DNA from 3 places in the Pseudomonas sp. LS1212 genome. Region 1 is predicted to be linked to each of the others. Evidence: riboswitches for the same ligand, from Rfam matches in the RefSeq annotation. Region 1 holds a riboswitch; each other region holds the start of a gene.
The links. Region 1 has a riboswitch for cobalamin ahead of NVV94_RS10160 (CbtB-domain containing protein). Riboswitches for the same ligand answer to the same signal wherever they lie in the genome.
Positions count from the first base shown of each region.

Region 2: another riboswitch for cobalamin. It lies ahead of NVV94_RS15400 (ABC transporter substrate-binding protein); the one in region 1 lies ahead of NVV94_RS10160 (CbtB-domain containing protein).
Region 3: another riboswitch for cobalamin. It lies ahead of cobO (cob(I)yrinic acid a,c-diamide adenosyltransferase); the one in region 1 lies ahead of NVV94_RS10160 (CbtB-domain containing protein).

Region 1 is NZ_CP102951.1:2,166,905-2,169,158, forward strand. It holds gene NVV94_RS10150 (cobalamin biosynthesis protein) at 1-419, opposite strand, end outside; gene NVV94_RS10155 (CbtA family protein) at 419-1,111, opposite strand; gene NVV94_RS10160 (CbtB-domain containing protein) at 1,123-1,308, opposite strand; cobalamin riboswitch at 1,403-1,629, opposite strand; cobalamin riboswitch at 1,888-2,092, shown strand; gene cobW (cobalamin biosynthesis protein CobW) at 2,185-2,254, shown strand, end outside.
Region 2 is NZ_CP102951.1:3,300,336-3,302,589, reverse strand. It holds gene NVV94_RS15410 (DUF4332 domain-containing protein) at 1-220, shown strand, start outside; gene NVV94_RS15405 (hypothetical protein) at 407-670, opposite strand; partial or broken gene NVV94_RS15400 (ABC transporter substrate-binding protein) at 805-1,218, opposite strand; cobalamin riboswitch at 1,362-1,557, opposite strand; rRNA gene NVV94_RS15395 (16S ribosomal RNA) at 2,063-2,254, shown strand, end outside.
Region 3 is NZ_CP102951.1:4,342,931-4,345,184, forward strand. It holds gene NVV94_RS20215 (cobyrinate a,c-diamide synthase) at 1-300, opposite strand, end outside; gene cobO (cob(I)yrinic acid a,c-diamide adenosyltransferase) at 297-908, opposite strand; cobalamin riboswitch at 1,098-1,325, opposite strand; gene NVV94_RS20225 (class I SAM-dependent methyltransferase) at 1,412-2,074, opposite strand; gene NVV94_RS20230 (C40 family peptidase) at 2,090-2,254, opposite strand, start outside.

The DNA of each region.
Region 1 (2,254 bases):
ATATTTTGCCGGGGAGCAGCCAATGCCAGTGTGGCGCGAGCAGATGTGCAGCGCGGTGCTTTCAGTTCGGCTGAGCAGCCGCCCAGCTGTTCGGCCAACGCCAGCGCACAGCTTTCGGCGATGCCGAAGCAACCGGTATGGCGATGGGCGAGGGTAGACCGATGGTTGAGTTGCGGCTCGAAGCGGGCCAGTTCAGCCGAGCTGAAAAACACCAGTGGCAAACCGAGTTGCTCGGCCAATGCCAGCAGCCCGGGCTCCTGACATTTCAGGTCGATGCTGGCAAGGCCGGTCAGCGCCGAACGCTGCAGCCGGTATTGCAGCAACGTCCGGTCAAGCAGGGCGCCCAGCTCGCTGGCCGAGCAACCGCGTTGGCAGCCGAAGCCGGCCACCAGGACCTGCGAACGGCCGGCCAGGCTCATCAGGCCTGGCTTTTGCGACGAAACAGCCAGGCGCTGATCAGGCCCAGTGCAACCCAAAACACGGCATTGGTCAGCAAGGATGCGATCTGGAACTGCGATTCCAGCGCTTCGGGGGCCAGGCTTTCATGCACTTCAGGCTGCGGTGCGCCGATGAAATGCGGCACCACCAGAATCGCTGCGCCCAGGACCTTGAGCAGCCAGTTCTTGCCGAACGCGATCAGCGCCAGGCCCACGGCAGTGGAAGCGGCAGTCCCGACCCACCAGGTTTGGCGCAGGGCCAGGTCTGCAGCGGCAGTGCCGGGCAGCTCCGGCGGCAAGCCCAGGTTTGGCGCCAGGCAGAACACGGCGAAACCGGCCAGCCCCCACAGCACGCCTTCGGAGGTGCGGCCGGGTGCACGCAGGGTATACAGCGCGGCCAGCATCAGCGCGAAGCCGACGGCGACCACCAGGTTGCCGCCAGTGGTGGAAAGTAGGCGCTGCCAGCCATCTTCCGGCGCCCAGGCTTCGGCATCGTGGCTGTGCCCGGCCGCAGCGCCGTCGGCATGCTCGTGTGCTTCGACGGCAGGGGCCGCATTTTCATAGGTTTCCGCTTGCAGGATCAGCGGGACGACCCAGAAGCTTTGCAGCAGGGTCAACAGCAGGGCGGCGAGCAGGCCGGTAAAGCCTGCAGTCCGGGCAATGCGCTTGATCATGTTGGCTGTTCTCAATGGCACGGGAAAGCGGCGCTGTGACGGGTGTCATGCGCGGCGTTGTGAACGGCTTCGATGTGCGAGAAACCGGCGAAATAGACCAGGCAGATGCCGAGCACGGAGGCGCATATGGCGACGACCAGGCGTTGGGTCTGGGTGGACGTGACGACGGCTGAGTGGCTGGCGGTAGTGATGGGCATGGCGCTTCCCTCTTGTGGTGATCGAGGCGGCCAAGCGCGAAGAACCCCTGCGCGCGAGCTCGCAGAGGTATCAACAGCGCCCGCCCACCGCGGGTTTGTCAGGTATGGTCTGGGCCGGTCTCCGGGCTTGCGAGGGGCTGGCGTGTTGCTCAAGCCTGCAAGAATCACCTTCCCATGCCGGACAGCTGGCACAGTGGATCTGATTCTTCTCTCGCTTACCGTTGCGGGGGCAGCGCCGGACTTGCCAGGTAGTGTAGTAGCACCTGACGCACCGGTTTCCCGTTTCACCCTGTGAAGGGCACCCAAACGAATCCGCGTAGGAGAGCATGGGTGGGTGGGGGGCGTCAAATGGCATGTGGGGTGTTGGTTGCTTGGGTATGCGCCTGTTCACACCTTTGTAGCCGCTGCCGAAGGCTGCGCTCGCGTGCGAAGCAGGCGCAGGATCTTGAGATTGCCAGGGGGCCTTGCGGCCCCAGCGCAGCCTGGCGGCAGCGGCTACGCCGATCGAGGTGCGCCGGACAGGGAGCCCCGCCGCGCAATCAACTCGACAGATGCGATTGACCAACCCGCAACCACTGCGTAGCCTTGCCCATTCGAGGTTCTCCAGCCTTCAAGCCGGAGCTAAGACGGGAACGCGGTCCAATGCCGCGGCTGCCCCCGCAACTGTAAGCCGTGAAAGATCCGACAATGCCACTGCACTGATGCGGGAAGGCGTCGGGCTCGCCGATCGAAAGCGATCGGCACACAGCAAGCCAGGAGACCTGCCTCGGACAGATTCTCACTACAACCGGGCGGGGTGATCCGGTGGCGAATGCGACCTCGTGCCTGGCACCGAGGTACTCGTCCTGCATGCCCGCCATCCGCCAAGGGCATCCAATGAAAACACTGGCCAAACTTCCCGTCACCATCGTCACCGGCTTCCTCGGCTCGGGCAAAACCACCCTGT
Region 2 (2,254 bases), 1.1 Mb from region 1:
TCGTATTCATGGGGTCGGAGGAGTTTTATCCGACCTATTAGAGCATATTGATGGAGTGAAAGCGATTCCCGATCTTGCCAAGCAACGGCCAGAAAAATTGCACTCTGAGTTGGAGGAATTGATTGAACAAAAGAAAATCAAATTGGTAGGTAGGGCACCCACCTTTGAATTGGTGAAAGACTGGATCAAACAGGCTAAAGCTTTGGAAAAGATACTGTAGCCAAGGTGGGGTGACAAAAAGCGAAGTATTGCCCACCGTAACTGCCTAACAGTTACATCAGCCCGGACTGCCGACTATACTGTTCTTAGTTGGCAGCCGGTTATGCGGCACGTTAGTACGCGACGGTCCGCTTTGATCCCACACGCTCACTCCATTCATGCATTTTCTAGTTCTCGCTGGCGACGCCTAGAGTAGCTCTCTACGACGACGCGCCAGCGCCTGCTCGGCGGCTGAGCCGGCATAGCTTTCAAGGTTGCCACTATGGGTTTGCCGGACCACGGCGTTGTCGCGCCTTTGCTCATCCGTCAGGGATAACTCTTCTGCCCAGCGGGTGCGGTCAGGATCGTCTACGGGTTCAGGCAGGACAAGGGGCATGCTGTCCGGGTAGGGTGTCCGGCGACTGCCAGCGTGGGGCCTTGCAGGCTTCCTGCGGGCTAATGCCAGCTTCATGCGCTGCCTTGGGTAAAGCGAAGGCGAAGCGAATTGCAGCGTCTTTTTCGGACAGAACGTTGACTTGCGTGTTCACCTGCACATCGGCATCATCTTTGGGCATGGCTGGCATCAACCGGGCAAGGCAGTTGGTGTATCAGGTAGGTCGGGATCTTAAGTTCGTGAAACTGCTCGCGCGTGCCGACCGCCCCCTGCGGGCCGACCATCCACTCCAGCTGCACTGCCACCAGCTCCGGACGTTTGCCGATCACTGCCTCGAAGCTTGGATCGTTATCGGCCAGGCGTTCGACCTTGTCGTTCTGTGCCTTGTACTTGGCCAATACATCGTTGAACCACAACGAGGTGCCGACCAGCTTGTCGCCGAGCCCCAGGGCATAGAGCATTTCGGTGCCGGCCTGGCCGATGGTCACTGCACGGCCTGGTGCGTGCTGGAAGGTCAGCGTGCTGCCGCAGTTCTCTACAGTCAGGGGATAGTGGGTAGGGGCCGCATGGGCGAGGGCGGACAGACCCAGACCCGTGATGAGGGCGGCAAAGCGGGGCAGCAGCATGATGCAATCTCCATTTGAAGCGTACGCGGAGCGGGGGTGTACAGTCTGGAAACACATCATCGAACGCTGCCGCAGGAGCAGTGCAAGGCCGGTCACCGAGGTGACGCGCGCGGCAAGGATGTCCTTCCCGGACACCCCGCCGGTTAGTGATTTGCTTGGCCGGCAGGTCTCCTGACTGATGCGTCATCGCCTGGCTCCAGCCTTCCCGGAAGCAATCCCAGTGGCAGTTCAGGAGCAGGCTCAGCACCTACAGTTGCGGGGGCAGTTCCGTTTGATGCTGCATAAGCACCACGGATTCCCTATTAATCCCATTTGGAAACCGGCGGCGGCATGGTAGTCGATCATGCTGCCCAAGGGGGGCCCATGTGCGGATTAGAAGTATTTGAGCCGAGCGACATCGCGACCCTGGTTTAAACCGAACAGTGCAACGCTGACTATATAGAGTGCTTTCAGTAAGTAGCTGCAGAAGCTGCAAGAGCAGGGCTTGGCAACCGCCATCATTTTTGTCGTTGACAACGGTTTGAAACGCTGTAGAATTCGCCTCCCGCAACGAGAGATCGAAGCGAGTCAAGTGTTTGAAGTTAAACGAGAAAATCGAAAAACTTCTGAAAATAAACGCTTGACAGAGACAGAGGAAAGCGTAAAATGCGCACCTCGGTTGAGACGAAAGAATCAACCAACCGCTCTTTAACAACTGAATCAAGCAATTCGTGTGGGTGCTTGTGAGCTCAGACTGATAGTCAGAAAGATTATCAGCATCACAAGTGGCTACATGAGCAATCATATAGTTCATTTTGAGATTGCTGAGCCAAGTTTAGGGTTTTCTCAAAACCCAAGCAGTATTGAACTGAAGAGTTTGATCATGGCTCAGATTGAACGCTGGCGGCAGGCCTAACACATGCAAGTCGAGCGGCAGCACGGGTACTTGTACCTGGTGGCGAGCGGCGGACGGGTGAGTAATGCCTAGGAATCTGCCTGATAGTGGGGGATAACGTTCGGAAACGGACGCTAATACCGCATACGTCCTACGGGAGAA
Region 3 (2,254 bases), 2.2 Mb from region 1:
GCCATCGAACAGGCCCATGACCCCTTCGATCAAAATCAGGTCAGCTTCGGCAGCAGCCTCCCAGAGCAGACGCCGACTCTCGTCGGCACCGACCATCCACAGGTCCAGCTGATACACCGGCGCACCACTGGCGCGCTCGAGGATCATCGGGTCGAGGAAGTCCGGGCCGCACTTGAACACCCGCACCTTGCGCCCCTGGTTACGGTGCAAGCGGGCCAGTGCGGCGGTCACGGTGGTCTTGCCCTGGCCGGAAGCCGGCGCGGCGATCAACACCGCCGGGCAATGACGCGCATCACTCATAGTTCGATGCCTTTCTGGGCACGAATGCCGGCCTGGAACGCGTGCTTGAGCATGCCCATTTCCGTGACGGTATCGGCCAGTTCGATCATTTCGGGCTTGGCGGCGCGGCCGGTCACTACCACATGCTGCATGGGTGGGCGTGCCTGCAGGTCGCCGAGCACCTGATCGAGGTCGAGGTAGCCGTGCTTGAGGGCGATGTTCAGCTCGTCGAGCACCACCAGACTGATCGACGGATCGCTCAGCAACTGGCGGGCCACCGCCCAGGCTGCTTCGGCCGCGGCGATATCGCGCTGGCGATCCTGGGTTTCCCAGGTGAAACCCTCGCCCATGACATGGAAGCGAACCTGCTCTGGAAAGCGCCGGAAGAACAGCTCTTCACCGGTGCTGGTGCGGCCCTTGATGAATTGCACGACACCACATTGCATGCCGTGGCCCATGGCCCGGGCGAGCATGCCGAAAGCGGAGCTGCTCTTGCCTTTGCCGTTGCCGGTCAATACCAGCAACAACCCACACTCGTTCGGCGCATTGGCAATGCGCTCGTCGATCACGGCCTTTTTGCGCAGCATGCGCGCCACATGGCGCTCATCACGTTCGGTGGTTTCAGTCATCGCAGCTCTCCGCTAACGCGCAGATGGCCGGCATCGACGAAGCACCACGACAGACGGGGCGCCAGCCCTGGCCTGGTGGCAGGAAATCGTCAATGCCGCTCTCACCCGCGCGACAGATGGATGGATCAAAGCAGACGCAGCGTGCGGCGGCCGTGCCCGGATCGGGCCCGGCGCGCGTCAGGCTGCGTGATGCCGTGGGATGTTTCAGGCCGGTCTCCGGGCTCATGAGTGGGGTGCGCACACCCAGGTCACACGCCTTCCCGGACCCGAACCGCATCCAGTGGCCACTGCGCGACCTTGACTCATTTACCGTTGCGGGGGCAGCGCCGGAATCGCGCGCCATGCACGCCCACCGGCTTCCCTGTTTCACTCCGGCAACCGAAACGATTGCAGAGCACCTGGAACAAGTCGCGAAGGTTAGAGGGTTGGGGATGGAGCGTCAATTATTGGTGGCCGATGACGTGGGCAACAAAATCTGGCGGGTAACGGCTGCCCGGTGACGCTCAGCGTTTACGGCACAGGGTCAGGCCATCGCCCAGTGGCAAGAGCGAAAGATCGACGCGCGAGTCATCCTTCAAGGCGCGATTGAGCGCCTGGATGGCCCGGGTATCGGCGCTGTCGGGTTCGCTCTGCAGCACCCGACCGCTCCATAATGTGTTATCGAAAATGGCCAGGCCGCCAACCCGCAGCAGACGCAAGGCGTATTCCAGATAAACCGGGTAGTTGGCCTTGTCGGCGTCGATGAAGATCAGGTCGAAACTGCCGCCCTGACCTTGCCCCTCCAGTTGTGCGAGGGTGTCCAATGCCGGCGCCAGGCGCAGATCGATCTTGTCGGCCACCCCCGCCTGCTGCCAATAACGCAGGGCCGTCTGGTTGTAGTCTCCCGGAAGATCACAGCAGATCAATCGCCCCTGCGCCGGCATCGCCTGAGCCATGCACAGGGCGCTATAACCGGTGAACGTGCCGACTTCAAGCAGCCGCTGCGCCCCGATCAAGCGCACCAGCAAGGCCAGGAACTGACCCTGTTCGGGCGCAACCTGCCAACGCGCCATGGGCATCGCCTGGGTTTCGGCTCGCAATTGTTGCAGCAGCGGTGTTTCGCGCAGCGAGACGTCCTGCAGGTAGTGGTACAGCGCGTCGTCCAGGTAGAGCGTTTGGGCGGTCATGCCGGCCTCCCTTTGTCAGGGGTTACGCGCCAGGCTGGTCGGCTGCAGGACGCGCTTGGCGTTGAGGTAGGTCTTCTGCCAGTAGGCATTGGACAGGTAATCCAGGCGTACCGTACCACCAGTGGCCGGCGCGTGGACAAAGCGCCCTTCGCCGACGTAGATACCGGCATGGCTGACCTG